Regions from separate parts of the Nocardia sp. X0981 genome, predicted to be linked through region 1. Evidence: riboswitches for the same ligand, from Rfam matches in the RefSeq annotation. Region 1 holds a riboswitch; each other region holds the start of a gene.
The links. Region 1 has a riboswitch for S-adenosylmethionine ahead of metX (homoserine O-acetyltransferase MetX). Riboswitches for the same ligand answer to the same signal wherever they lie in the genome.

Region 1 (9,775 bases):
GTGGTACGGCAACTGCTGCAGCACAGCCGCGCCGGTTCCCCGATCGAACGGCTCACCACCCGCGAACGCGAAGTACTCGAACTCATAGCTCAGGGCCTGAGCAATGCGGCGGTCGGCGAACGCCTCCACATCACCCGCAGCGCGGTCGAAAAACATATCAACGCGATATTCACCAAACTCGACCTGCCCGGCGGCGAAGCGCACAACCGGAGAGTGCTGGCCATCCTGGAGTACCTACGTGCCCAATCGGAGGGGTGAACGACCATGGCCCGGACCGTCCGCGCGATGATCAAACCGAACAGCCGCAAGGGCCCGCTGGTCGAATCCCTGCCGGACGGCACACTGCAACTCTGGGTGCGGGCGCCGGCCGTGGAGGGCAAAGCGAACAAGGCCGCCGCCGAACTGCTGGCCGCGCACTTCGGGGTTCCCAAGAGTGCGGTCCGGCTCACGGCCGGGTCGACCTCCCGGCACAAACGGTTCGAGATCGACGAGTGACCCGCCGACCCTAGACCGCCCCGGCGAACCCGTGCTGGCGCCACGCCTCGTACACCGCCACCGCCGCCGCGTTGGCCAGATTCATCGACCGCCGGCCCGGCAGCATCGGAATACGAACCTCCCCGGTGATGTGCTCGTCGGCGAGTACCTCCGGCGGCAACCCGGAGGGCTCGGCGCCGAACAGCAGTACATCGCCGGGCCGGTAGGCGATAGCGGTATGCGGGGTCGTGGCGCGGGTGGTGAACGCGAACACCCGTTCGGGGTGCAGGTGCGCCCATGCCGCCGGCAGGTCGGGATGGACGGTCACCGAGGCCAGATCGTGGTAGTCCAGCCCCGCCCGGCGCAGCTTCGCCTCCGACATATCGAACCCGAGAGGTTCGACGAGGTGCAGCTCACTTCCCGTTCCGGCGGCGAGCCGGATGGCATTGCCGGTGTTACCCGGGATGCGCGGCTCGTGGAACATCAGCTTGAACACAGCAGGCCAGCTTGTCATGGGAAACCGCCCGCCACAGCGGCGGGTGCGGTCATCCGCGCCGCCCCCGGACAGGTGCCCGGGACTACGGGAATCGCCCCGCGATCGATACCTCCCACGTGGGCACCGCCTAGGCTGCACGAGCGTGCGGCGAGCCCGCCCACTCTGCACTCGACCACCGTTGATGGTCGAATGGGCTGTCCGATTATTTCCGGAGGGAGAATCATGGCCGTGTTACAGGGCCACGGGGGTGCGGGGGACGAGGCGTCCGGGGTGGGTGAACCGGGTGGTGCGCCGGAACAGCTGAGCCGGCAGCTGGCGAACCGCCATATCCAGCTCATCGCCATCGGCGGGGCCATCGGGACCGGGCTGTTCATGGGATCGGGAAAGACGATCTCGCTGGCCGGCCCCTCGGTGATCCTCGTCTACATGATCATCGGATTCTTCCTGTTCTTCGTCATGCGGGCCATGGGAGAACTGCTGCTGTCGAACTCGGGGTACAAATCGTTCGCCGATTTCGCCGGTGACCTGCTGGGACCGTGGGCCGGCTTCTTCACCGGCTGGACATACTGGTTCTGCTGGGTCGTCACCGGTATCGCGGACGTGGTGGCGATCGCCGGGTACGTGGCGTTCTGGTGGCCGGACCTGCCACTGTGGCTTCCCGCCCTGGTCTGCATCGTCGTGCTGCTGGTGCTGAACCTGCCCACCGTCCGCGCGTTCGGGGAGACCGAGTTCTGGTTCGCGCTGATCAAGGTGATCGCCATCGGCGCGCTGATCGTCACCGGTCTGGTCATGGTCATCACCGGATTCACCGGTGACAGCGGCAGCACCGCCTCGCTGGCCAATCTGTGGAACGACGGCGGTTTCTTCCCGACCGGCCCGATGGGCTTCGTCGCCGGCTTCCAGATCGCCGTCTTCGCCTTCGTCGGTATCGAGCTGGTGGGTACCACCGCCGCCGAGACCAAGGATCCGGAACGCACCCTGCCGCGCGCGGTGAATTCCATTCCGCTGCGAGTGCTGCTGTTCTACGTCGGCGCGCTGATCGTGATCTGCGCGGTGACCCCGTGGCGCCAGGTCTCCGCCGACGCCAGCCCGTTCGTGGCCATGTTCTCCCTGGCCGGCCTCGGTATCGCGGCGAGCGTGGTGAACTTCGTGGTGCTCACCAGCGCCACCTCCAGCGCCAACTCGGGTATCTACTCGACATCGCGCATGGTGTACGGCCTGGCCGGCGACGGTAACGCGCCGTCGTTGTTCGGGAAGCTGTCCCGGCGCCGGGTGCCGGCCAACGCGCTGCGCTTCTCGTGCGCGTTCCTGCTGATCGGGGTGGTGCTGCTGTACGCCGGGCAGTCGATCGTCGAGGCGTTCACCGTGGTCACCACGATCTCGTCGCTGTGCTTCATGTTCGTCTGGACGATGATCCTGGCCAGCTACCTGGTGTACCGGAAGCGCCGCCCGCATCTGCACACCACCTCCACGTTCAAGGTGCCCGGTGGTATCCCGATGGTCTGGGCGGTGCTGGCGTTCTTCGCCTTCCTGGTCTGGGCGCTCACCCAGGAGAGCGACACTCTGCAGGCCCTGCTGGTGACCCCGGTGTGGTTCGCGGTACTGGGCGTGGCCTACCTGGTGGTCCGGCGCAGCCCGCACCACCAGGCCTTGCGTGAGCAGCACCGGGAGAAGGTGCGCGCCGAAACCGCCGCATTGCGCTGAGCCGGGTCGTATCACCGGCCGGATCGGGCGGTGGCGTCAGCCGGTCGGCCGGGCTGCGCGGCGCCGCCCGTAGGCCCACCGGCCGCACCGGCCGGTGGTGCGTGCCGCCCGCACCCGGGCCGCTCGCGAAGGCCTCGCCTGGGAATTCGGTCCACGGGCCCGGGAGTACGGGCCGCTCGTGCAGACCCGACCCACCGGATCTGGAACAATCGCCCCCGTGACCGACGCCGTGACCCCGACCGACGACGATCCCGGCACCGGCAACAGCTCGGCCGGTTTCCTCCGCTGCCATCTGCCGATGGTCGTGGTGGTAGCGGTGATCCTCGTGGCGGTCGTCTTCGTCGCACAGGACCGCTGGCGCCGTGGCGCGTTGTTCTTCGGTGGTGCCACGCTGATCGCCGCCGCGTTCCGGCTGTGCCTGCCGACCGTGCGGGTGGGGCTGCTCGCGGTACGCAGCAAACCGTTCGATGTAGGGGCGCTGACCCTGCTGGGCGGCTCAATCGTCTTCCTCGCGGCCACCATCAACACGCTCGGGGTGAGCTAGGCGTACCTCCGCTCCGGCCGTGCGCGGCTGGGGATGGGCTCCGCCCAGCTGTGTTGCTCGGGCGTACCTCCGCCTCCGCTCCGGCCGTGCGCGGGCTGGGCCTCGGTCGGCGCGTTGCGGGGTCAGCGGCTGGTGCGGGCCAGGTTCATCGTCTGGACCAGCAGTTTTCCGATGGCCGCTGCCTCGGTGAGGAAGGCGTCGTGGCCGTCCCGGGAAGAGATGATCTCGAAATGCCGGCAGCCGGCCAGGCCCTCGGCCAGCTCTCGCTGGGTGTGCAGCGGGTACAGCCGGTCCGAATCGATACCGCCCACGATGCACGGCACCGTATTCGCGGCCATCGCGGCCGTCGTCCCGCCGCGACCGCGGCCGATATCGTGCCGGTTCATCGCCTCGCTGAGCAGTACGTAGGTGGCCGGATCGAACCGTTTACACAGTTTCTCGGCCTGGTACTCGAGATAGCTCTGCACCGCGTAGCGGCCGCCGTCCCACGGATTCTCGCCGGGCTGCGGGTTGTTGGCGAACCTGCTGTCCAGTTCGGCCTCGGTGCGATAGGTCAGATGGGCGATCCGCCGGGCGATTCCCATTCCGGTCATCGGCGCGCGACCGGTGCCGTGGTAGTCGCCGCCCTGCCAGTCCGGGTCGCCGGTGATCGCGGCGATCTGGGTGGTCTGGGTACCGATCTGGTCGGCGGTGGCGCGGGCGCCCACGGCCAGGACGAGGGCGGCGGCCAAGCGATCGGGCGCCCCGAGCATCCATTCCAGCACGCGCATCCCACCCATGGAACCGCCCACCGCTGCGGCCAGACGGTCGATCCCGAGTAGATCGAACAGTCGTACCTCGGCGCTCACCTGGTCACGAATGGAGATCTCCGGGAATCGCGACCCCCAGGGGGCGCCATCGGGCGCCGCCGAGGCGGGACCGGTGCTGCCCTGGCATCCGCCGAGCACATTGGTCGCCACCACGCACCATTCGTCGGTATCGATCGGCGCGCCCGGGCCCACCATCCCGTTCCACCATCCCGGCTGGGGATGGTCCGGGTCCGGATCGCCCGCCACGTGGGAGTCGCCGGTCAGCGCGTGCTCGACCAGCACCACGTTGTCCTTGGCCGGCGCGAGCTCGCCCCAGCGCTGTACGGCCAGCCGCACCTCCGGCAGCCGGGCCCCGTTCTCCAGGGTGAGCGGACCGATATCGACGAAACCGAGCCGGCCGTCGGGTGGCGGTAACTGGGCCACGGACCGGTCCGTGGTCGGTTCGGTGCCCACCTTCACGCGATGGCTTCCACTGGAGCGGCGGTACGGCGCGGTGATGTGCGAAGCGTATGAATCACCGTTGTGCGCCCGCTCGTGCGACGACACGCTCTCCGCGAACCGGCCGGCGTTCTCCGGCCGGTCGCTCGGGTAGCGGTCGTCCCGGGGATACTGCCATCGGTCATATCGTGCTCCAGAAAATAGGGGCTTGCTCGCCGAAACGCGGGGGCGCCACGATCAACGTGGCCGACACCGGCGCATATCGACGACCTCCTGACGTGCGCTTGCTCCCGGCTCTCGGGAGCCCGGTCATCACCCGGAGCACCCCACCGCAGCAGGAGGGTTGCCGGCCAGCGAGCCGGGGCTTGATGCTGGCGCTCATGACCTGCTGAATATGGTAGCCGGGCGCCGTTAGGGATCGAAATCGGATACGTGCCCACCGGGTAATCTTGTGGCGCGACTCACTGCTGTGAGAACTCACAGCGGGGGCTGGCTACAGCGTGAGGCCACCACAAGCAGTACGCTCGTCTTGGTTACATCAGACGTCTCGTGGACAACGCGGGATGTATACGTTGTCTGTTGAACAGCTGGGGTCCGCTCACAAGCGTGTTCGCCTGGCCGTGCAATGAGGGCACCAGTCTTAGGAGGACACGAAGATCCATGTCCAAGATCAAGGTTGAAGGCACCGTCGTCGAACTCGACGGCGACGAGATGACCCGGATCATCTGGCAGTTCATCAAGGACAAGCTGATCCACCCGTACCTCGACCTGAACCTCGAGTACTACGACCTCGGCATCGAATACCGCGACAAGACCGACGACCAGGTCACCATCGACGCCGCCAACGCCATCAAACAACACGGCGTGGGTGTCAAATGCGCGACGATCACCCCCGACGAGGCGCGGGTCAAGGAATTCGGCCTCAAGAAGATGTGGCGTTCACCCAACGGCACGATCCGCAACATTCTCGGCGGCACCATCTTCCGTGCCCCGATCATCATCTCCAATATTCCGCGTCTGGTTCCCGGCTGGACCAAGCCGATCATCATCGGCCGCCACGCCTTCGGCGATCAGTACCGCGCCACCGATTTCAAGGTCTTCCAGGCCGGCACCGTCACCCTCACCTTCACCCCCGAGGACGGCAGTGAGCCGATCGTGCACGAGGTCGTGCAGATGCCGGAGGACGGCGGCGTCGTGATGGGTATGTACAACTTCAAGAAGTCGATCGAAGACTTCGCGCGCGCCTCGTTCAACTACGGGTTGCAGCAGAACTACCCCGTCTACATGTCGACGAAGAACACCATCCTGAAGGCCTACGACGGCATGTTCAAGGACACCTTCCAGGAGGTCTTCGACGCGGAGTTCAAGACCCAGTTCGAGGCGGCCGGCCTCACCTACGAGCACCGGCTGATCGACGATATGGTCGCCTCCTCCATGAAGTGGGAGGGCGGCTACGTCTGGGCCTGCAAGAACTACGACGGCGATGTGCAGTCCGATACGGTCGCTCAGGGCTTCGGATCTCTCGGCCTGATGACCTCGGTACTGCTGACCCCGGACGGTAAGACCTGTGAGGCGGAGGCCGCCCACGGCACCGTCACCCGGCACTACCGCCAGCACCAGCAGGGCAAGCCGACCTCGACCAACCCGATCGCCTCGATCTTCGCCTGGACCCGTGGTCTCGAGCATCGCGGCAAGCTGGACAACACCCCCGAGGTCATCGGTTTCGCGCAGACCCTCGAGGACGTCGTCATCAAGACCGTCGAAGGTGGGCAGATGACCAAGGACTTGGCGCTGCTGGTCGGCGGGGACCAGGGTTACCTCACCACCGAGGAGTTCCTCGCGGCGCTGGACGCCAACCTGGCGCGTGCGCTGAAGTAGGAGCGTTCGGAAACGACCTCGCCTCCGTGGTGTCCGCACGCGCACCCGCGTGCCGGCTCCCGGGGAGGCGAGGTCGCGGTGTCCCGGTGGTACGCCTCGGCTGGGAAGCCGCCCGCGGTTGTCCGGGCACGAACCCGCGGGCCAGAATTGCCCATGCCGAAATCGCCGTACAAGCGAACACCAGGGCCGGCTCCGCGCCGTCGTATCCGCTCGCCGAGGCATCGGTGATCGACGGCCTGCGCCGGATAGCCGAGGAGATGGCGAAGCGGTTGGGCCCGGCGGTCTCCGCCACCGGTGAGCAGATCGTACGCCGCTACCGGGAGATCTGCCGCGGAGTCGAGACCGACGTATCGGTGAAGGAGGGGACGGTCGCCGATCGCGGTGCCGATATCGAGGAGCGGGGCCGCGAGATGCGGACCGGCGACGACGGGGCCCGGGCGACGGATGCGCCCATGCGTCCGATGTCGATGGACGAATTCGTCGCTCGTATCCGCGCTGCCGAGAGTTCCGGGGAGCCGGAGATCCGAACACCGAGGTCTATGCTTCTCGTCTACCCCGATGGGTTCGAGGTGGTGTACAAAACCGATCTCTCTCCGCGGGAATGGTCCGCTGAAATCCTCGCCTCCGCGGTCGGCCGTGCGATCGGAGCCCCGGTCGCGCCGGTGGTCGGGACAACGGAAGGCGACCTGTTCATACAGCGGCTACCTGGGCTTACCGTACGCGAGACCGATTCGGATCCGGGTGCTCATGCCGCTATGAAGGCTGTCGAGGACACGCCCGGTGCCCGGAAACTCGGCCTGTTGGACGTCCTCGTCCGTAACTGGGATCGCCCCAACAATTGGCTGCTCGACGGTGACCAGGTGTACGGGTACGACCATGCGGAGTCGTTCCAGGCCGATATGGATTTCGACCCCGAGTCGAACCCGTTCACGAGCCACTACGCGGTCCCGAGTTCCCCCGGCGCGAGCCAGTGGCACGAGTGGAAGCCGAATGATCTCAGCCGCGCGGAGTTGGATCGATACAGAGACGAGATCGTCGCCCTGCGGCCGCTGTTCGAAGAACACGCCCGGATGGACTGGGCCACCGCGGGCCAGCCCCGGGAATGGCACGACGATATCCTCGCGCGACTCGCGCAGTTGCGTGAGCACGCGACCTACCCGTGACCCTTCCCTGCGGGGCCACCGGTGACGCCTCCGTGGGTCGCGGGTGGATTTCGCCGGATCGCAGCGCGCCGGGCGGGGAACTGGCAGGCTGTCGACAAGGTGGATGCGAGCTGAACGTCCGCCCGGCGATTTACGCCGTAATGCTGCTGGTGATACCGGAGGACGACGATGTTCGAATGGTCCGATACCGATCTGATGGTCCGCGACGCGGTGCGGACGTTCATCGATAAGGAAGTACGTCCCAATCTGGATGCGCTGGACAGCGGGGAAATGCTGCCCTACCCGATCCTGCGCAAGCTCTACGCGGATTTCGGTATCGGCGCCATGGCCGAGGAAGCCCTGAACAAGCAGTTGGCCGCGAAACGGGCCGCGGCCGAGGGTGCGGAAAAACCGGCCGCCGAAGGTAAGGACCGCTCCGGTGGGTTCGATCAGCAGTCGATGATGGCCGTGCTGACCAGCGAACTCTCCGGGGTGTGTATGGGCCTGTGCAGTTCGCTCGGTGTGAGCACCGGTCTCGGCGGTACCACCATCCTCTCCCGGGGCACACTCGCCCAGCAGGAGCGATGGGTGCCCGATATCGTCAGCCTGCGCAAGATCGCGTGCTGGGCGATCACCGAACCGGACTCCGGTTCCGACGCTTTCGGCGGGATGAAAACCGCCGTCCGGCGCGACGGTGACGACTACATCCTGAACGGGCAGAAGACGTTCATCACCAACGGTCCCTTCGCCGATACCCTGGTGGTCTACGCGAAACTCGACGAGGGTGACGGTACCCCGCCCCGGGACCGCACAGTGCTCACCTTCGTGCTCGACAAGGGTATGGAGGGCCTCACCCAGGGCCGCCCGTTCAAGAAGATGGGCCTGCACGCCTCACCGACCGGGGAACTCTTCTTCGACAACGTCCGTCTCGGACGCGACCGGTTGCTCGGAGAGACCGAAGAGCATCGCGGCGGCGACGGCCGGGAAAGCGCTCGGTCCAGTTTCGTGGCCGAACGCGTCGGGATCGGGTTCATGGCCCTCGGCGTGATCAACGAATGCCTGCGGCTGTGCACCGACTACGCCCGCAACCGGAAACTCTGGGGCCAGGAGATCGGCCGGTTCCAGCTAATCCAGCTGAAACTGGCGAAGATGGAGGTCGCCCGGATCAATGTGCAGAACATGGTCTTCAACATCATCGAACGTGGGAAAGCCGGTAAGCCGCTGAGCCTTTCGGAGGCCTCGGCGGTGAAGCTGTACTCGTCGGAGGTCGCGACCGAGGTGGCGATGGAGGCAGTGCAGCTGTTCGGCGGCAACGGCTACATGTCGGAGTACCGGGTGGAGCAGCTGGCCCGGGACGCGAAATCCCTGATGATCTATGCGGGTAGCAATGAAATCCAAGTGACGCATGTGGCCAAGGGGATCCTGGGCCACTGAGCCGGTGGGCAGCCGCGACCTCGGTGGCGGCTGCTGCTCCGCTCATACCGCGCGCAGGTGATCCCGGCTGGCGTAGATATGTTCGGCGATCAGGCTGGCGACCCGGTCGGGGGCTTCGAGCATGGGTACGTGCCCGGCTCGGCGCATCATGATCCGGTCCGCCGATTCCGGTAGTTCGCGCAGGAAGCGGCGGCCGTAGACCGGCGCCGGGAGGATACGGTCGGAATCCACCAGAATGAGCCGTACGGGGGTGGTCAGGTCCGATACATCCGCCAGGCCCGGCCCGCGCAGGGTGGCGGCGATGATCGGCAGCAGCGCCGGGCAGTGCAGGGCGGCCAGGATCTGTGCCTCGATATCCGTACGCGGGACGGCCTTGACCTCCTTGGCCAGCAGGTGCGCGACGGCCCACCGCACGATCGTGCTCCGTACCGGGAAATCGCCGGTACGCCTGCCTGTTCCGACGAGCTGATGCAGGGCCAGGAACTTACCGGCCGCGTAGACCTGCGCCGCGGAGGGCGTGCGCCAGCCACCGGCCGGGGCGATGGCGGTGAGGGTGCGGGCCCGTCCGCGGCGCGCGAGTTCGAAACCCACCCACCCGCCGAGCGAGTTACCGGCGATATGGCAGGTGCGCCAGCCGAGTTCGTCGAGCTGGGCTTCCACCCCGTCCGCGATCGTGCGCGCGGTATAGCGGCCGTCCGCGAGGACCGGGCCGCCCCAGTGGCCGGCGAGAGCGGGAGCGAAGACCTCACAGCGTGCGGCGAGCCTGTTCGCCGTGCTCTCCCAGCAGTGCGGGGACAACATGACACCGTGCAGCAGCAGAAGGGGAGTGCCCGACCCCAGGTGCAAGGCCGTAACC
Region 2 (9,775 bases), 1.4 Mb from region 1:
CAGTTTGCGCAGGCGGGGGGCCAGGTCGCGCTGGAAGAGGTCCAGGAAACGGCGCTGGTCGTGGCCGGGGGCGTGGAACACCAGGTGGTTCAGGCCGGCGTCGATATACGGTTCGATCAGTTCCACCGCCTGGTCGGGGTCGCTGGCGACGATCCAGCGTTTGGCGATCTGTTCGATCGGCAGCGCGTCGGCCGCCTCCTCCATCTCGATCGGGTCGGTGATGCTGTGCTTCTGTTCCGGCGTGAGCGAAAGCGGGGCCCAGAATCGGGTGTTCTCCAGTGCCAGCTCGGGGTCGGTGTCGTAGGAGATCTTGATTTCGATCATCCGGTCGATCGTGCCGACCTCGCGGTCCACCTTGGCCGCGCCTTCGGCGAGGGCGGGCATCAGCTTCTCCGTGTAGAGATCCATCCCCTTGCCGGAGGTGCAGATGAAACCGTCCCCCGCGCGGCCCGCGTACCGGGCCACCACCGGGCCCCCGGCGGCGATGTAGACGGGGATGCCGCCCTCGGGGACGTCGTAGATGGAGGCGCCCACCGTCTTGTAGTAGGTGCCGTCGAAATCGGTCCGCGCGCCGGTCCACAGAGCGCGCATGAGATCCACCGATTCCCGCAGGCGCGCGAATCGCTCCTTGAACTCCGGCCACTCGCCGGCGTATCCGGTGGCGATCTCGTTCAGTGCCTCACCGGTGCCCACGCCGAGCATCACCCGTCCGGGGTACAGGCAGCCCATGGTCGCGAACGCCTGCGCGATGACGGCGGGGTTGTACCGGAAGGTGGGGGTGAGTACCGAGGTGCCGAGCATGATCCGTTCGGTGCGTTCACCCGCCGCCGCCAGCCAGGCCAGCGAGAACGGCGCGTGGCCGCCCTTGTGCCGCCAGGGCTGGAAATGATCGCTGACCGTCGCGCTGTCGAGGCCGTGTTCCTCCACCAGCACCGCCAGCTCCACCAGTTCACGGGGTCCGAACTGTTCCGCCGACGCCTTGTACCCGAGCTTGAGCTCACCCATATGCGCCACTCCTGTCGCGTTGTGTCGGACCGTTTCCGGTCCGGGTTCGACCATAGCCAGCCCGGTGGACGCTCGCGCCCGGTGGTCTCGCTCACGTCCGCGTGGACTCGCGGGCGCGGCATACCCACCGGCGGCCCGGTGAAGCGCAGAATCGGCGGGGTGAGCACAGATGACCGGATTTTGTCCTACCTCACCGATATGGACGGGGTCCTCGTTTCCGAAGACCATCTGGTGCCCGGCGCCGATGAGTTCCTCGCCGAGTTGCGCTCGGAGCAGATCCCGTTCCTGGTGCTGACCAACAACTCCATCCGCACCCCGCGTGATCTGCAGGCGCGGCTGCGGCAGAGCGGGCTGGACATCCCGGAACATTCGATCTGGACCTCGGCGCTGGCCACGGCCAGTTTCCTGAACGAGCAGCGGCCGGGCGGTACCGCGTATGTGGTCGGCGAATCCGGGCTGACCACCGCGCTGCACGAGATCGGCTATGTGCTGACCGAGGTGGACCCCGACTATGTGGTCCTGGGGGAGACCCGCACGTATTCGTTCGAGGCGATCACCACCGCGATCCGGTTGGTCGAGCGCGGTGCCCGGTTCATCGCCACCAACCCCGACCCCACCGGCCCGTCCCGGGAGGGGGTCCTGCCCGCCACGGGCTCGGTGGCCGCGCTGATCACCCGCGCCACCGGCCGCGAGCCGTACTACATCGGCAAACCGAATCCGTTGATGATGCGGTCGGCCCTGCGTCGTATCGGCGCGCATTCGGAGACCAGTGTGATGATCGGCGACCGGATGGACACCGATGTGATCTCCGGAATGGAGGCCGGTATCCGCACCATTCTGGTGACCTCGGGAATTTCGAGCCGCCTCTCGGTGGAGCAGTACCCCTACCGCCCCACCATGGTCCTGAACTCCGTCGCCGACCTGGTGGGTCGAGTGAAAACGCCCTTCACCGCCCCACCGGACTGATCCCGCTCCCGAGACCCCGCGGACTATCGACTCCGAGGGTGGGCGCACCCCGGCTCCGAAGCGCGTGCAGCGGCTCTCCATGGAGGAGACCTTCGGGCTCCGACAGCTGCCGTGAACCCCCGCGGGGTGTGCGAAGGCGCCGGACGTGCCGCCCTCCGCTCAGCTCAGCGCCTGGTCCAGATCTCCCAGCAGATCCTCGATATCCTCCAGGCCCACCGATATCCGGACCACCCCGTCCGAGAGCCCGATACCGGCCCGCCCCTCCGGCCCCATCGCGCGATGCGTGGTGGTGGCGGGGTGGGTGATGAGGGATTTCGAATCGCCCAGATTGTTGGAGATATCGATGATCCGCAGCCGGTTGAGCACCTCGAAGGCTCGTTTCTTGGCCGTGTCCGCGGCGGCTTTCAGCTCGAAGGTGACCACGGTGCCGCCGCCGCTCATCTGCGCGGTCGCCAAGTCGTACTGCGGATGGGAGTCCAGGAACGGGTACCGGACCCAGCTCACCGCAGGGTGTTCGTCCAGGTAGCGTGCGATCCGCAGGGCGGATTCGGTGGATTGCCGTACACGCAGCGGCATGGTTTCCAGGCCCTTGAGCAGGGTCCAGGCGTTGAACGGGCTCAGTGCCGGACCGGTGTGCCGCATCAGCGTCTTGACCGGGCCCTCGATGTATTCCTCGGTCCCGAGGATCGCGCCCCCCAGCACCCGGCCCTGGCCGTCGATATGTTTCGTGGCCGAGTACACCACCACGTCGGCGCCGAGGTCGAAACCGCGTTGCAGCAGCGGGGTGGCGAAGACATTGTCCAGTACCACCTTCGCGCCCGCGGCATGGGCGAGTTCGCAGACCTTGCGCACGTCCACCAGCGTCTGCATCGGGTTGGCCGGGGTTTCGAAGAACACCGCCGCCGTGGGCTGCGACAGTGCCGCCTCCCACTGGTCGAGGTCCTCACCGTCGACGAAAACCGTTTCTACACCCCAGCGCGGCAGAATCTCGTTGCACACCACGAAGCACGAGCCGAACAGGCTGCGCGCGGCGACCAGCCGGTCGCCCGCGCCGAGGAGCGCACCGAGCGCGACGAACACCGCGGCCATTCCACTGGCGGTGGCGAAACACGCCTCGGCGCCGTCGAGCAGGCGCATCCGTTCCTGGAAGGCGGCCACGGTCGGGTTGCCGTAGCGGGAGTACACGAAATGGGGGACTTCACCGGTGAAGGCGGCCTCGGCCGCTTCGGCGCTCTCGTAGACGAAGCCGGAGTTCAGGTACAGCGCTTCGGAGGTCTCCTCGAACCCGGATCGGTTCAAGCCCCCGCGTACGCCCAGCGTGGCCGGTCCGACCCCATCCGGCAGTTTCCGTTCGAACGCACCGCCGCTGATCACGACTGCCGCCACGGGAGTCCGTCCGCCCGCCAGCCGGCGCCGCCGCGGTGACCGGTTTCGTCGAGGGGGCCCTCGAAACCATCGGAGATGTTGTAGGAAGGTGCGATGCCCGCCGCTGTGGCGGTGGCGGCGGCATGGGCCGAGCGCTGGCCGGAGCGGCAGAGGAAGAGCACGGGTGCGTCGGCCGGACGTTCACCCAGCAGTTTGCGCAGTTGGTCGAGGAAATCGGTATTGCGCGCGCCCGAACCGTCGACCCATTCCACCAAGAGCGTGGGCCGGTCGAGGGAACTGGTGTCGGGTACTCCGACGAACTTCCATTCGGCCTCGGTCCGCACGTCCACCAGGACGGCGTCGGGATTATCGGTCAAGATCTCCCAGGCCTGCTGCGGGGCGATATCCCCTGCGTAACTCATGCGTGGCACCTCCTGCGAATCCGCACTTGCCGCATCGGTTCGATGCGCGCCAGGTCGTCACCCGGAGCACCCCACCGCGGAGGAGGGTTGCCGACCAGCGAGCCGGGGCTTGGCGCTGATGCTCATGACCCAGCTCCTGAGATTGCCGGGCGGGTGGGGCTCTGTCAAACGCGGGTTGACGACGCCGGACGGCTTCAGCCGACCGGCTGGTTGCACACCAGCCAGCCGTCCGCGGAGCGGGTCAGATGCCAGGTGGCGGTCTCCGTGGTGTCCTCGACCCGGCTGGTGACGACGACGGTCGCGGCCTCGCCGGTCACCCGGATATCGCCGAAAGTTTCGATTTCGACGTCGGATCCGGTCTCGCCGGGTTCGAGCCGGCCCGCCAGCGGGGACCGGGACGGGTCGAAGCCGCGGCAGACCGCCGGCTCCGGCGGCTGGAGCCCGTAGCGGCCGCTGGCGTCGGCGAACTCGCGTACGGCGCCCGCGATCCGGTCGGAATCTGTGACATTTTTCTCAACGGGCTTCAGTAGCCCGGCCAGGAGTACACCGCCGAGAACGAGGGCCGCGAGTGCCGCGGCCACGACGAACGGCGTAATCGTGCGCGGTGGCTCGGTGCCTTCCGGTTCGCTGGCTGCCTGTTCGTCGGCGGGTCCGGCATCGCTCATACTGTCGATCATCCCTGGTCCCCGCATCGGCGATACGCCCGCGTCCCGATAGAATCGCGGGGGACCGCGCGTGGCCGCACGACGGTTACCGCGGAAGACGTGGGAAGACGTACGGCGAACAGCTGCCCGCCGACGGCGCGATGACGGCGCATACAGCCACGCTTCAACTTAGCCTAAGCTAACAACAACGCCAGTTATTCTTTCGACCGACAAGGGTGCGCGTAACAGATGACCGAGCAGAAGGAAGCGAACCGCCCGCTTCGGATCGCGATCGTGGGAGCCGGTCCGGCCGGGATCTACGCCGCCGACGCGTTGATGAAGTCGGACGCCGAGGTCTCGATCGATCTGTTCGAGCGGATGCCCGCGCCGTTCGGACTGATCCGCTACGGCGTGGCGCCCGACCATCCGCGGATCAAGGGTATCGTCACCGCCCTGCACAAGGTGCTGGACAAGGAGCAGGTGCGCCTGCTCGGCAATATCGACTACGGCACCGATATCACCCTCGGCGATCTGCGCCGCTTCTACGATGCGGTGATCTTCTCCACCGGTGCCAATGCCGACCGCGCGCTGCCCATCCCGGGTATCGACCTGGACGGTTCCTACGGTGCCGCCGATTTCGTGTCCTGGTACGACGGCCACCCGGATGTGCCGCGCACCTGGCCGCTGGACGCGGAGAAGGTCGCGGTGCTGGGGGTCGGCAATGTCGCCCTCGACGTGGCGCGGGTCCTGGCCAAGACCGGTGACGAACTGCTGCCCACCGAGATCCCGCCGAACGTGTACACCGGCCTCAAGGCGAACAAAGCCGTCGAGGTGCACGTATTCGGTCGCCGTGGGCCCGCGCAGGCCAAGTTCACTCCGCTGGAGCTGCGCGAACTCGACCATTCGCCGACGATCGAGGTGATCGTCGACCCGGAGGACATCGACTACGACGAGGGCTCCGAGGCCGCGCGCCGTCATTCCAAGCAGGTCGATATGGTGGCCAACACTCTGGAGCAGTGGGCCATCCGGGACCAGGGTGACCGGCCACACAAGCTGTTCCTGCACTTCTTCGAATCCCCCGCCGAGATCCTGGGTGAGGACGGCAAGGTCGTGGGGCTGCGTACCGAGCGCACTCAGCTCGACGGCACCGGCAACGTCAAGGGCACCGGGACGTTCAAGGACTGGGATGTGCAGGCGGTCTACCGTGCCGTCGGCTACCTCTCCCAGAACATTTCCGAACTGCCGTTCGACGACCAGGCCGGGGTCATCCCGAACGAGGCGGGCCGTGTGCTGGTCGACGAGGATGCCGACGGTGCCGCCCGCTACATGCCCGGCACCTACGTGACGGGTTGGATCAAACGTGGTCCGGTCGGCCTCATCGGTCACACCAAGGGTGACGCGAACGAGACGGTCGCCTGCCTCCTCGACGACAGCAAGAATTTCACCGCCGCCGAGAACCCCGAGCCCGAGGCGGTGCTCGAGTTCCTGGAGGGCCGCGGTATCCCGTTCACCACCTGGGCCGGTTGGTACCGCCTGGACGCGCACGAACGCGCGCTCGGCGAGCCCGAGGGCCGGGAACGGGTCAAGGTCGTGGAGCGCGAGGATATGCTGCGCGCCAGCGAACCGCACAAGGTCTGAGCGTGCGGCCCGCTCCTGCCGGTGCTGGGAGGAGCGGGCGGCGCCTCGATATATCAGGCATTCTGTATCCGTGTTCGACGCCCATGTGCACATCATCGATCCGCGTTTTCCGCTGATCGAGAACGAGGGCTACCTGCCGAAGCCCTATACCATCGCCGACTACCGGCGGCGGATGGCCCGGTTCCCCCTTTCCGGCGGCGCGGTGGTCAGCGCGTCCTTCCAGGGCAACGACCAGAGCTACCTGCGGGCCGCGCTGGCCGAACTCGGCCCCGGCTGGGTGGGGGTGACCCGGTTGGACCTGGACGCCTCCGATGCCGAGATCCTCGATCTACACGCGGCCGGGGTGCGGGCGGTGCGGTTCAATCTCAAGCGCGCCGCCGCCGATATCGCGAGCATGACCCGCCAGGCGTTGCGCGCGTACGAACTGGCCGGCTGGCATGTGGAGATCTACGTGGACGGCCAGATGCTGGCCTCGCTGCAACCGGTGATCCTGAAATTGCCCAAGGTGTCGATCGATCATCTCGGGATGTCCGAAGAAGGTGTGTCCTACCTGCTGGACCTGGTCGATCGGGGGGCCCGGGTGAAGGCGACGGGTTTCGGCCGGGTCGATATGGATATCGCCACCACGCTGCGCCGGATCCACGCGGTGAACCCGGAGGCGCTGATGTTCGGCAGTGATCTGCCGGGCACTCGCGCCGGGCGCCCCTTCCGTGAGTCGGATGTGGAATTGATCTGTGATGTGGTGGGCACGGATATGCATGCCGTGCTCGAGGACAACGCCCGCGCCTTCTACGGCCTACCCGCCATCGACCGGGCTCCCGAGGACCCCACCCCCACGCTGCCGCTGTTCCGGCCGCCGCCGGACCCCGAGCGGAAACCGTCCACGGACGGCACCACGCGCCCGCTGCCGATCATCGAGAAGCGCCTGCGGTAACCCGGTACCCGCCGTTCCGGTGCCGCCGAACGGTATATCCGCCGGCTCAGGCAGCGATCGCGCCGAGGACCCACACACCGCTCGCCAGTAACGCGCCCAGCAATTCCACCAGGATCGACAGGCCCACACCCTTGACGGCGTGTTTGCTCGATCGCCAGGCCTGCTGGTTGTCGGGCATCCGCTGCAGCTCCGCGAGATACACGCCCACGACGAAGCCGACGAAGAGCCCGACCACGGGGATCACGAAGAACCCGGCGATACCGGCGATTCCGCCGAGTAGCAGGGTCCGGTTCGGTACGCCCGCTTCTTTCAGGTTGCGGCCGGGCCAGGTGTATTTCACCACCCCGGAAACGATCAGCAGCACGGCGCTGATCGCCAGTACCACCCACGCGGTGGTGCCCCCGGTGAGGAAGGCCCATACCGCGATGGCGGCGAAGATCAGGATCACCCCGGGCAGAATCGGCACGACGATACCGACCAGGCCGACGAGAATCACCAGGCCGACAACGATCTCACCCCATACGCTCACCTCACCACGCTATCCGAATACGGCGCCCGACCGGTCTCATCCCAGAAGTGCGTGCATACCGGACCAACCCACCACGGCCGCGGTCACTCCCGTGACGACACTGCCCACGGCGTAGCCGATGGCGGTCGAGTAGGCGCGCTGTTCGGTGAGGCGCACGGTTTCGTAACCGAAGGTGCTGTACGTGGTGAACGCACCGCAGAAACCTGTACCGGCCAATGTCGTCCACAGCGCCGGTAAACCGGCACCGGTGAGCCCACCGAGAAGTAGACAGCCGGATACGTTGACCACGAACGTGCCCCATGGGAACCGGCCGGTATGACGGGTCTGGACGGCCCGGTCCAGTAGATAGCGCAGCGGTGCGCCCACGGCGGCGCCCGCGATCACCAGGAGCACGGTCACCGGGGCACCGCCGTGGCTCCGGGCCGGCCGGCTGTTCGGGCGAGCCCGATTCCCGCCACGGTCGCCGATATCGCCGCGATGAGCGTGGCGGCGAGATAGGCGATGCCGACCGGGGCCGTGGCCGGCCCGAGCAGGGTCCGGATGTCCTCGGCGTAGGTGGAGAAGGTGGTGAAGCCGCCCAGTACTCCGACGCCGAGGAAAGGACGCAGCAGCGGATGAGCGGGCCGGAGTTCGGTGATCACGACCATCAGCACGCCCAGCAGGAAACTACCGCTCACATTGATCACGAACACCGCCCAGGGAAACCCCCCGGCGGGGGTGGGCCACCACACGGTGAGCCCGTGTCGGGTCATCGCGCCCAGCGCGCCGCCGGCGGCGATGACGGCCAGGACCGCCCCGTGGGTGCGGGTGAGTTCGCGGCGCTGCCGGGGATCGCGCATATCGATATCGGCGTCGACGGGCGGCGGCGAATCGGGGGACTGCTGCGGGTCGGTGGGCACAGGTGTCTCCTACTCCATAACCGTCCGGGACGGGGTGATGGCGTAGGGACTGTCGGCGGCAGACCTTGTCCGCGGTTGTTCCGGAGCCGGTGTCCGAAGCGGCGAGCCCCACCGCCGCGTATCGCAGTCTAGTGCAGCGGGTGCCGGGAGCTGCCTCCGTCTTCTTGCCTCCGGTGTGGCGCCGTCCCGCCCCGCGCCCGCCCGGTTCCCCTGTAGGCCGGATCACATCCAGCGGGTGGAATAGGGCCCGCGACCTCACGGTTGAAGAAGCTGTCGACGTTCGAGCAGCCCCGGGCCTCACCCTTTGTCGCTGCGAGCGACCACTCGCCGAGAGGCGCTTGCCGGACGTCGGCTCTCCGGTCCGTGCGGCCGGGAGACTCGCGCCGCCAGGTGAATCACCTGGCGGCGTTTTCCGTTCCGGGGCGCGGTACGCGACGGCGGATCGGTGCGAGCCGATGATCGCGCAGGTGTGTGTCGTACCCGGGCGGAATGTGATCCAGCGGTTACTGTGGGCCCGGCTTGCGCGGATATCTCCTGCTCGCCCGCGCGGGCCGTGGGCGCCACAGTTGTAATGTCTCGTCTCCAGAAGTGGTGTCGTGCCGCCGAATCGGGTCCGAAATCAGGAGAACGCCGATGACCACTCGTTGCGTACGTGCCGGGGCCGGTGTATTCATAGCTGCCGCAGCATTGTCCGTTTTCGCGCCGCTCGGCTTCGCTCGATATCAACCGGAATCTTCGCGGTGGGCCTATACCTGCGAAAGCGTTCACTTCGACACCGACGAGATGGCGGCGCGGGCGCTCAGTTGTACTGCTCCCGAGACCGCGCCGGTAGAGGGCCTCGTGGACGAGCGGTTCAGGATCGTGCGCACCCCGGCGGGCACCGGGCCGGCGGCTCTCGAGTGCCGGTACGCCACTGCCGCACTGCCGAGTTATGTGGATGCCCGGAAGTGCTTTCCCCTGTCGAGCGGTAACGAGCCGTAGCACGATCCGGTGGCCGCGGGAAACGAATGGACTCGGATGTTCCCCGGGTTCCACTCGGCGATGCCGGCCGTGGAATGGAGCCCATCCATTTGTCCGCCCGTACCGAATATCAAGTGGTATGTCTCATAGCCGCAAGCCATAACTGCTGATCGTGTAGTGCGGCCGACGTGCCGATCGGCTATTGCGGGCTTGGGTGAGAGCGCAACCGTGTAAGGGTCCGGGCGGGCGCCCGGACGGACAACGAAACCAGTGAAACGAGGTAGGAAATGCAGGGTTTGCTCGGAGGTCTGGTGGAACTCGTGGGTGGTGTCGTCGCCGGTCTCGGCGGAGTGGTCACCGGTCTCGTTGGTGTGCTGTTCTGAATCGTTGTCCCACAAAGGAAGTGCTCGGCA
Region 3 (9,775 bases), 2.3 Mb from region 1:
CTTCTTCGATACCGCGCAGCCGGTGCCGGGCCAGCGCGAGGTTGGCCCGGCCGCGGTCGAGGGCGAGATAGAGGAACAGGCCCTGGGATCGCCGCCCCGTCATCGGCCGGATGAGGTGGTACTGGCCGCTGAGGGTGATGAGAACATCTTCGATCTCCTCCTGCAGACCCAGCTGTTCGATGGTCCGCAGTTTCGCCCGCACCACCTCGGTATTGCCGGCCGCGGCGATACCGAGATCGAGCGTTTTGGAGCTACCGAGCGTTCCCAGCGCCATTCCGCTGTTGTAGTCGACCACGGCCGCGCCGAGGGCGCCGTCGATCGACATCATGTTCTCGAGCGCCAAATCCATATCGGACACTGGTCATTCCTTTCGGAGATCGGTTTTCTCAGGGTTTCCCATGCGGTTTCGCGGGATCTTTTGCCGTCCCGGCCGCGTGTTCGGCGATTCTGCGGGCCACCGGGCGCGATTCGAGATGTAGACGGCCGATGTTCACCTCGGGGCCGGCGAGCACGGTCAGCGAAGCCCAGCCGGCCGCGTAGATCACCACGTGGCCTTCGGTACCGTCCACCACGACCTCCTGGAAACCGCCGCCGTGCGCGGTCCCGGCCAGCCGGTGCGACAGTGAGAGCTGGGCCGCGGCCAGGGCGGCCATACCCGTGGGTTCTATGTGCTCGGGTAGGTTGTGGGCAACCAGCAGTCCGTCGCTGGAGGCGACGAGCGCTCCGGTCAATCGGGGCACGCGCTCACGCAGCACCTCGAGTTCCGCCAGTACCACCGCGTTCGGGGCGGGTCCGGACATCGGCACCTTGGTCAGCCTTCCCATCAGTTCACCGAACAGATTCCTACGCGCCGTCACGCGAGATCCTCCAGAGCCGCCCGGAGGCGGACGAGCAGTTCCTGGTCCACCGGCTCCCATTCGTCCGGTGGTGACTCCGCAGGCGTCTGCCTGGTGCGCCGCCGCAGTGGCGCGGCGTTCTCGGCTGTCGCCGGAAGGTGATCGCCGGAGCGCGCCGCGCCGAGCGGCGGCTCGATCAGACCGGCTTGGGTCAGGTCCCGGACCGCCTCCAGACAGCCGTACGCGGTCCGGCCCAGGTCACGGGCGATCCCGGTGACGCTGCGCCGGTTATCCGCCGCGGCCAGGACCTCGGCCTGGCTGCCGGTGAGTACCACCCGCCGGCGCCGGACCCGGCGTATCGGCACGACGGCGGCCCGGTCCACCAGTTCGGCGGGCCACGGCCCCGATTCGGGGTGCCCGCGCCGCGCGCATTCACGCACCAGCGCCCGCGGCCGGACCCGGCAGACCGCGGACAGCCAATGCGGTGGCGCGGGCCGGAACTCCGGAACCACCGATGTGGCCAGCAAGAAGTAGGCCGCGTCGAAAACCGAGAGCAGGGCCAGGGTTTCCAGGAGCGGGCTCCCGAGCATCGGGCCCGGGTCGCCCGCGTCGGCCCGCTGCCAGTCCTCGGCGCTTACCACCCCTGCTTCTATCACCAATCGGTCGAGGCCGGTGGTGCGGCGGCAGGTGGCCGAAACGATGGCGCCTTCGGCGAGATGGAATACACCGTCTCCCGCGTGCAGGACACCGGTGCTCCCCGCATCCTCCAGCCGCCGCAGTTCGTCCGCGAGCTCACCGCCCATGACCGTCCTCGGCCAGTTCGGCGAGGATCCCGCGCAGCTGGAAACGCGCCATCGCCAGATTGCCGCTGTCCTCGTCGAACAGCACGTGCACGAAGAGGCGGCCTTCGAAATCTCCGTCCACGAGGTTCAACAGATGGTATCCGCGAGTTCCGCAGACGATGATCTCGCTGATGTCGTCGCCGTCGTCACCGGTCGCCAACGCCGGACAGCCGAGTACCGCCCGCACCACATCGGTGGTGGTCGCGGCGTCCTCGTGCTGATCGACCACTTCGTGCCGGCCCGCCCCGGCGACCGCCAGTCCACTCGCCCCGTCGACCAAGGTCACGCTGCGTGCTCCGGGGATGCCCATGATTCGTTCCAGACATCCATCGATACCGATCACTGCGCCTCTACCTTGTTCATGAGTGTTTCAGATTTCAGAGAGACTACACATACATCGCGATCGATGCCGGGCGTGCGCATGAATGCGTACGCCTACTCGGCGGTATCCCCATACCCGTCATCGGCACGGTGCGACGATCCGTTCCACGGCAGCCGGTTCCGGCACCGAGCGCATCCACGCACCACGGCTCCTCTCGAAGCCACGCCGTGCATCCGCCCGCACTCGTCGGATCCCTCGACGTCGTGGATCGGACGGCCCGGCGCCCGGCCCCGGAAACCCGGCGAAACGTCCGATTTTCCCGGCGAACTGCCCCAGAATTCTTGCCGCCCAACGGCGAATAATTCCACGACGGCACGCAGCCTTGCCATCCGCGTGTTCGCGTACCACTCTGCCGGAAGGCGCAATCCGTCTCACATACTGCCGACGGCTGTTCCGGACAGCGGACAGCATCACGTATCGGAGGTTGGAATGACGATCGGGGTACCCGGAGTCCGGATCGGACACTGGACCGATACCACAGGCGAAACCGGATGCACCGTGGTGATCCGGCCGACGGGCACGACAGCCTCCTACGAGGTACGCGGCGGCGCGCCCGCCAGCCGGGATCTCGACGCGCTGGCGCCGGACAAGACCGTGTCCTCGCTCGACGCGATACTGCTGACCGGAGGTTCGGCATTCGGCCTCGCGGCGGCCGACGGGGTGATGCGTCATCTCGAGGAAACCGGGCGCGGGGTGCTCACTCCCGGGGGCCGGGTACCCATCGTCGCGACGCTGGCCCTGTTCGACCCGGGCACCGGCGACCCGAACGCGCGTCCCCACCGCCGAGAACGGATACGTGGCGGCCCGTACCGCCACGGAGGACGCGGCGACCAGTGGCCGTATCGGTGCCGGCACGGGTGCCCATACCGCGCATTGGCGGGGCCCGGAATTCCGCCGGCCCGGCGGAATCGCCTATGCCGAAAGGCAATCGGGGCCTCTGGTGGTGGGGGCGCTGTGTGCGGTGAACGCGTTCGGTGATATCGACGACGGTACCGTCGATATCTCGCTGGATGCCGTGGCCGCGCTCGATGGCCCGTTCGCATTCGGCGAAGCCCGGACTCACACCACCATCGGCGCGACGTTCTCCCATGTGGAGCGCGAGAGGGTTTCGAGTTCGACCGGTCCGAGGTAACCGCGGTGGCGCGCGTACTCGGCCATCAGTTCGGCCTCGGTCGCCGCTCCCGTGACGGCTCCGCCGGAAAAGATCATCGTGCTCTCTTCTCCCGCCCGGGCGCGCGACCGTAACCCGGCACGGACCCGCCATCTGTTCAGAGCGTTCGCTTTCGGCGCGGAATTACGGAAACCGAGCACGACGATCACCTCACGCGATCCGCGTGGATCACCGATCATGCTGTGTGACGCCCGCCAATTCACGAACTCGCCCCAGAACAGCAGCCCGGCCACGCCGGCGAGCAGAATCCCGCGGACTTTCACGCTGTTCCCGCCCCGGTCGACACCGCGGGCGAACGATCATTTCCGTAATCGCGGACCGCGGCCAGGTATTCGGTGACGGCGTCGCGATTGCGTTCCAGACAGCGGATTCGCTCGTTCATCCGGTCGCGTTCCTCCTCGAGCAGAGCGAGCATCTCGGGGGTGGCGTCCGGGAAATAGATGGTGCGCGGTTTGTCGAGACAGGGCAGGATCTGCTTGATGATCCGGGTCGGCAGGCCGGCGTCGAGTAGTCCGCGGATCTGCAGTACGCGGTCCACGAACCGCTCGTCGTAGGCTCGATACCCGTTCGCACACCGCTGCGCGGCGATGAGCCCCTGTTCCTCGTAGTAGCGCAGCAACCGCCGCGAGGTGCCGGTGCGCCGCGACAGTTCCCCGATTCTCATATCACCTCACCACTCAGTTGACCTTCACATCAGTGTGAATCTTCGACCATAGCCGTATGGACAACGACCTGTTCGACTACAGCGCTATCGTCGACCGCGAACCGATCCGCTGGCCCGGCGGTGCGCGCGTCGCTTTCTACCTCGGACTCAATATCGAGCACTACCAGGTGGACCGGCCCTCCACCAGTATCTTCGCGGGGACCGCGGGCCTGGTGCCGGATCCGCTGAACTACGGTTGGCGCGACTACGGACCCCGGGTCGGGTTCTGGCGGGTGCTCGAGGTCCTGGACCGGCACGGTATCCGCGCCAGCGCGCTGCTGAACTCCGAGGCGGCCGAGCATTATCCCCGGATCGTCGAAGCCGGCCGGGAGCGGAACTGGGCCTGGCTGGCGCACGGAAAGAACAACTCCGTGCTCCAGCCGGAGCTCGCCGAGGACGAGCGCGAGTACCTGGCCGAGATGCTCACCACCATCGAGCGGGCCACCGGAACCCGGCCGCGCGGCTGGATGGGGCCCGCGCTCACGGAAAGTTTCGCTACCCCCACGCTGCTGCGGGAACTCGGTATCGACTACGTGCTGGACTGGACCAACGACGATCAGCCCTACCCGCTGCGGGTTCCGGGCCTGCTCAGCATGCCGTACTCGGTGGAGCTCAACGACAACACCCTTTTCCTCGGTACGGGGCTGAGCGGCCCCGATTTCGTCCGCATGGTCCGCGATCAGCTCGACCAACTGTGGCAGGATGCCGAGGCCGGCGGCCGGGTGATGGCCCTGGCCCTGCACCCGTTCGTGATCGGACAGGCATTCCGGACCAGGTACCTGGACGAGGCCCTGAACCATATCGTGGATCATCCCGGGGTCTGGCTCACCACCAGCGACGAGATCGCCGCGCACTACGCCGCTGCCCGGACCGGCCGGTAGCGCGGAAGTACGTCCCGCCGAACGGGTGATCGTCCACTCCGGACACCCCGTCCGCCACCGCGGCACCGGGTGCTCGGTGCCGCGGCCGGCGAGCGCTGTTCGGCCCGCCGGACGCGCGCCGTCGCGCCTGGCCCGGTGCGACGGCGCCGGAGGGTGCCCCGATTCTCATATCCCGCACGCCGCGGCACCGGGCCCCGACCGACTGTCCAGCCCTGGCCGGGTCTCCGGGAGCGGGTCCCAGCGTCCGCCGTCGCAGACGTACTCCCAGCGTGGCCCGTCGGTGACCAGCGAGCCCACCGCGTCGAGCAGCCGGTCGACGTCCTCGTCGGTGGTCCCCAGGCCGATACTCGCCCGCAGTGCGGCGTCGACACCCAGACGGGCCAGGAGCGGATGCGCGCAGAACCGGCCGTCGCGCACACCGATCCCGTGTTCGGCCGACAGATAGGCCGCCACCCGGCCCGCCTCGAATCCGGCCACGGTGAACGCGACGATCCCCACGCTGTCGGCACTGTCGGCCCACACCCGGAGGCAGTGGACTCCCGGAATACGCTCCAGACCGGAGCGCAGACGCTGGGTGAGGTGGCGTTCTCGCGCCTGGGCGCCCTCGTGGATGCCGGCGAGAACGTCGCAGGCGGCGGCCAGCGCCACCGCGCCCAGCACGTTGGGCGATCCCCCTTCGTGCCGCTGCGGCGCGAGCGCCCACGTCGCCTCCGCCGCGGTCACCTCCGTGACCGCTCCACCACCGGCCAGATAGGGAGCCGCGGTATCGAGCCAGTCCCGGCGGCCGACCAGCACCCCCGCCCCGAACGGTGCGTACAGTTTGTGCCCGGAACACACCAGGTAATCGATACCGCTGTCCCGCAGGTCGATCCGCCGGTGCGGTGCCAGCTGCGCGGCGTCCACCAGGATGCGCGCACCGCACTGGTGGGCCAGCAGCACCAGCCGCTCCAACGGCAGTACCTCACCGGTCACATTGGACGCCCCGGTCACCGCGAGGAGCGCGGCGGGTTTCGCACACAATTCCGCGGCCAGGCGGTGGAGTGTTTCGGCCACGGTATCCGCGGCACACACCACCCGCCGCCCCCGCCGGGTCCAGGGCAGCAGGTTCGCATGATGTTCGATATCGAGCACCACCGTATCGCCGGGAACGCATCCGGCCAGCAGATTCAACGCATCGGTGGTGTTCCGGGTGAACACCACCACCTGGTCGTCCGCCCGATGCAGGAAGCGACCCACCGTGTCCCGCGCGGCCTCATAGCAGTGTGTGGACACCCGTGAGGCGTACCCGGCGCCACGATGGACGCTGGCGTAGTACGGCAACAGTTCGGCAACCCGCTCCCCGACCTGCGCCAGCGCGGGTGCGCTGGCCGCGTAGTCGAAATTGGCGTAGGTACGGCTTCCCCCCTGCACCAGGGGAACTCGCAGATCACATCCGGTGACGCGGGCGAGTGTTGCGGTGTGATGGAGCGCAGCGGTCATGGCGCAATCCCTTCGATTCAGGGACTCCGGAGCATTCGAGGAAACGGAGTCCGCGCTTGCCACGCTCGGTCGAGCAGCGGCCAGGTCGTCACCCGGGGCACCCCACCGCGGAGGAGGGTTGCCGGCCAGCAAGCCGGGGCTCGATGCTGGCACTCATGACCTGGTGCGAGGTTGTCAGATGCCGGCGATCCTGTCAACTCGGACCACCGGCCGCGGCTCCGCGCTCGGCGAACGGCCCATTTCGCCTCCGCCGCGACAAGTCCGGATCATCTGATCGGCGGGCGGGTCCGCGGCGACATCGTCTCCGGTACCGCGGCCACTACCCGGCGTTCCGCCGCGGCGCCGGATGTCGGTCCCCCCTGTTACTTTCGCGGCGTTCTACAACGACGACCACCGAGGCTCTGCGAATGACCATCAGCGATACCACCTATCTCGAACTGTCCGAGGAAGGCGGTTCGGCACACAAGTTCTACGAAGTAGTGGTAGCCGATACCCAGGTCACCATCCGCTACGGGCGTATCGGAGACCAGGGTCAGACCAAGGTGAGTTCCTTCGCCACCGGCGCGAAGGCGCAATCGGCCGCGGCGAAGAAGATCGGCGAGAAGCTGCGCAAGGGTTACGCACCCGCTGTGCCGGGGGCGCGGTCACGCCGGCCGGTCTCCCGGCGCACGATCACCAGCCGGAGCTCGACGGCACGCTCGGCCCCGCTGTTGTGGACCTTCGACTCGGGCGCGGCGGCGTTCGGTATCTTCGTCGACGAGCGCCGCTGCTGGGTGGGCAACGAGCAGGGTGATGTGTTCACATTGACCCCGGACGGAGCCGTCACGGGACGTTTCCGCCTGCCGGACGCGGTGAAATGCATTGTCGCCGACGATTTCTGGATCTATGCCGGATGCGACGACGGCCGGGTCTACGACCTGTCCGGCAAGGTACCGCACGCGGCCTACGATATCGCCGCCGATGTGGATATCTACTGGCTCGATATCCACGACGGAATCCTGGGTGTGTCGGACCGGGAGGGCGGTCTCACCGTGATCGATCACGAGGAGGAATCCCTGTGGGCCCGGCGGAGCGCCGGGGACTCGGGCTGGATGGTCCGTATCGATGCCGACGGCGTATACCACGGGCACTCCGGTGGGGTCACCAAGTACGGGTTGGTCGAGGGTGAACACCGATGGCACCGGAATACCGGCGGCGCGGTGCTCTTCGGCTGGCAGGAGGCCGCCGCCGTCTACGCGGGCACCGCGCGTAACCAGGTACGCCTGATCGATAAGAACGGTGCTTCGGACCGTTCCTTCCAATGCGATGCCGCGGTGTACTCGTGTGCCACGTCCCCGGACGGTCGCTATGTCTTCGCCGGGGACAACTACTCCTCCGTCTACTGCTTCGACGCGGCGGGAAACCGGCGCTGGAAACTGGGCACGGGCTGCGGCTCGGCGTACTCGATGCAATACCACGACGAAAGGCTGTACCTGGTCACCACCACCGGCACGCTGGCCTGCCTCGATGTCCGAGAGGAAGTCGTCCGTAGCGCGGAACAGGGTGTGCTGCCACCGACGCGGTCGGTGAAGGCGCCGGAAATGGCGGCGGTGGTGCCGCGCAGCAGCGTGGAGGTGGCCACCGATCCGGGCAGCGGCATCGTCGTCGAATGCGTCGATCAGGGTGGCAGGATGCGGGTGCATATCGTCTCACCGGGCTACCGGCACGACTGGAACGTGCAATTCCCCCGCGATATCCGGCAGCCGGGTGCCCGCTATGTGGTCGATCAGGTGGTCGAGGCGGCGCGCGGCGGCTTCTACCGGGTTCGTGGAGATATCCGCCGCCTCGGCTGACCGCCGGGCGGACCGGATCGGAGATCCGGCGCCGGACCCTTGGGCTTCCGGGCCGTACGCCACCGGGCCCTCATCCTTCCCGGCGGTGTACGGCGCCCCTCAGCGCAGCGGAAACCCTTGGGCGGAAAGGGATTCCCGTAGCCGATCCCGGCCCTTCAGCGCGGCGGCCGATCCCAGCCGGGCGAGATCGGCGGTCCACACCAGCAGTAACGGGGCCTGCCGTATGTGTTCCTGGTCCCCGGCCAGTTCCGCCAGCCGGGCCCGGCGCTCCGCATCCCGTACCGCGATCACACTCCACACCTGCAGATCGGACGAGGTGGGCGCGGACTGCGCCGCCGAAACGAGCAGACTCAGTACACCGTCCGATATCGGGTCCGGCAGGTACCGGCGTACGGACCGATGCTCGTGCAGCACCCGCAGCACCGCGTTCCATTCGGCGGGGGCGCCCGACGCGGGGTCTCGGTAGCGCTGGGCCACCACCTGATCCGGAGAGGGGGCGAGCTGTGTCATGCTCCCATAGTCGCGGCGGCACCCGCCACGGTCAGTAATTGCCCGCAGCTCGAGCCGAACCCCGCGGCCGCGCAGCGGTCAGCGCCGCTCCGGGCGGGCGCGGAATGTGTCCTGCAGTTCGGCCAGAGTGGCACGGAGTTCGGCGGGTCGGACCGGGCCAGATTTTCGTTCAGCACGATCCGAACCGTTGTCGCCGCGCGGACGGCGCCGCTTGGATGATCGAGTCCATACGGCCACGAGCATCCGGGAGTACGAGTTGAAATTCCGTAGGGTACTGGCGGTACCAGCGCTGATAGCCGCTGCGGTCCTCACTCTCACGGCGTGCGGCGGTAGCGGCGGACCCGAGGGTACGGTACGGATCGGTACCACCGAGAGCGGTCCGGAGTGGGATGTCTTCGAACGGAAGGCTCGGGAGGCGGGTATCACTCTGCAGATCACGAACTACTCCGATTACTCGCAGCCCAATATCGCGCTCTCCCAAGGGCAGGTCGATATCAACCTGTTCCAGCACCTGCAGTTCCTCGGCGAGTACAATGTCGCGAACAACGCGGATCTGACACCGATCGGCGCCACACAGATCGTTCCGCTCGGTCTGTACTCGAGGAAGCACAAGTCGGTGGCCGATATCCCGTCCGGTGGTGAGATCGCGATCCCCAACGACCCCTCCAACCAGGCACGGGCGCTGTTCGTACTGGAGGCGGCCGGTCTGGTGAAGCTGTCCTCGGACACTTTCGCGCCCTCCCCGGCGGATATCGATCGGGCGGCCTCCACAGTGAAGGTCACTCCCGTGGACTCCGCGCAGACCGCGCTCTCCCTCGCCTCGGTGGACGGTTCGGTCATCAACAACACCTACCTCGAAAGGTCCGGTGTCGATCCCACCTCCGCCCTGTACAAGGACGATCCGACCATTCCGGGCGCCGAACCGTATATCAACGCGTTCGTCACCCGCGTCGAGGACAAGGACGATCCGACCTACCAGCGACTCGTCGAGATCTGGCACGACCCCGAGGTGCAGCAGGCGGTCGCCGACTCTTCCCAGGGCACCTCGGTGGAGGTGCGGCGCAACGGTGCCGAGCTCGCGCCGATCCTACAGCGCGTGCAGCAGACCATTCGCGGCGACCAGTGAGCACGGCCGCGAC

Region 2: linked by a shared signal. The riboswitch ahead of ACYR7D_RS04480 (rhodanese-like domain-containing protein) and the one ahead of metX (homoserine O-acetyltransferase MetX) in region 1 are both predicted to bind S-adenosylmethionine.
Region 3: linked by a shared signal. The riboswitch ahead of ACYR7D_RS20485 (aminotransferase class V-fold PLP-dependent enzyme) and the one ahead of metX (homoserine O-acetyltransferase MetX) in region 1 are both predicted to bind S-adenosylmethionine.

Annotation. Positions count from the first base shown of each region.
Region 1 is NZ_OZ372435.1:2,402,523-2,412,297, forward strand. Features, by position in the region: gene ACYR7D_RS10355 (response regulator transcription factor) at 1-258, shown strand, start outside; gene ACYR7D_RS10360 (DUF167 domain-containing protein) at 265-495, shown strand; gene ACYR7D_RS10365 (tRNA (cytidine(34)-2'-O)-methyltransferase) at 506-970, opposite strand; gene cycA (D-serine/D-alanine/glycine transporter) at 1,193-2,674, shown strand; gene ACYR7D_RS10375 (DUF3017 domain-containing protein) at 2,973-3,218, shown strand; gene metX (homoserine O-acetyltransferase MetX) at 3,341-4,486, opposite strand; SAM riboswitch class IV at 4,741-4,851, opposite strand; gene ACYR7D_RS10385 (NADP-dependent isocitrate dehydrogenase) at 5,126-6,343, shown strand; gene ACYR7D_RS10390 (hypothetical protein) at 6,430-7,506, shown strand; gene ACYR7D_RS10395 (acyl-CoA dehydrogenase family protein) at 7,675-8,919, shown strand; gene ACYR7D_RS10400 (alpha/beta fold hydrolase) at 8,962-9,775, opposite strand, start outside.
Region 2 is NZ_OZ372435.1:1,023,769-1,033,543, reverse strand. Features, by position in the region: gene fgd (glucose-6-phosphate dehydrogenase (coenzyme-F420)) at 1-1,005, opposite strand, end outside; gene ACYR7D_RS04490 (HAD-IIA family hydrolase) at 1,204-1,971, shown strand; gene ACYR7D_RS04485 (O-succinylhomoserine sulfhydrylase) at 2,131-3,345, opposite strand; gene ACYR7D_RS04480 (rhodanese-like domain-containing protein) at 3,342-3,758, opposite strand; SAM riboswitch class IV at 3,776-3,888, opposite strand; gene ACYR7D_RS04475 (Rv0361 family membrane protein) at 3,953-4,423, opposite strand; gene ACYR7D_RS04470 (FAD-dependent oxidoreductase) at 4,652-6,040, shown strand; gene ACYR7D_RS04465 (amidohydrolase family protein) at 6,111-6,974, shown strand; gene ACYR7D_RS04460 (DUF456 domain-containing protein) at 7,021-7,503, opposite strand; gene crcB (fluoride efflux transporter CrcB) at 7,540-7,902, opposite strand; gene ACYR7D_RS04450 (fluoride efflux transporter FluC) at 7,899-8,402, opposite strand.
Region 3 is NZ_OZ372435.1:4,668,101-4,677,875, reverse strand. Features, by position in the region: gene ACYR7D_RS20525 (hypothetical protein) at 1-358, opposite strand, end outside; gene ACYR7D_RS20520 (roadblock/LC7 domain-containing protein) at 387-857, opposite strand; gene ACYR7D_RS20515 (hypothetical protein) at 854-1,639, opposite strand; gene ACYR7D_RS20510 (hypothetical protein) at 1,629-2,021, opposite strand; gene ACYR7D_RS20505 (P1 family peptidase) at 2,490-3,038, shown strand; gene ACYR7D_RS20500 (YdcF family protein) at 3,120-3,494, opposite strand; gene ACYR7D_RS20495 (MerR family transcriptional regulator) at 3,491-3,895, opposite strand; gene ACYR7D_RS20490 (polysaccharide deacetylase family protein) at 3,952-4,815, shown strand; gene ACYR7D_RS20485 (aminotransferase class V-fold PLP-dependent enzyme) at 4,981-6,294, opposite strand; SAM riboswitch class IV at 6,342-6,455, opposite strand; gene ACYR7D_RS20480 (WGR domain-containing protein) at 6,702-8,126, shown strand; gene ACYR7D_RS20475 (nitroreductase family protein) at 8,226-8,636, opposite strand; gene ACYR7D_RS20470 (MetQ/NlpA family ABC transporter substrate-binding protein) at 8,893-9,762, shown strand; gene ACYR7D_RS20465 (methionine ABC transporter ATP-binding protein) at 9,759-9,775, shown strand, end outside.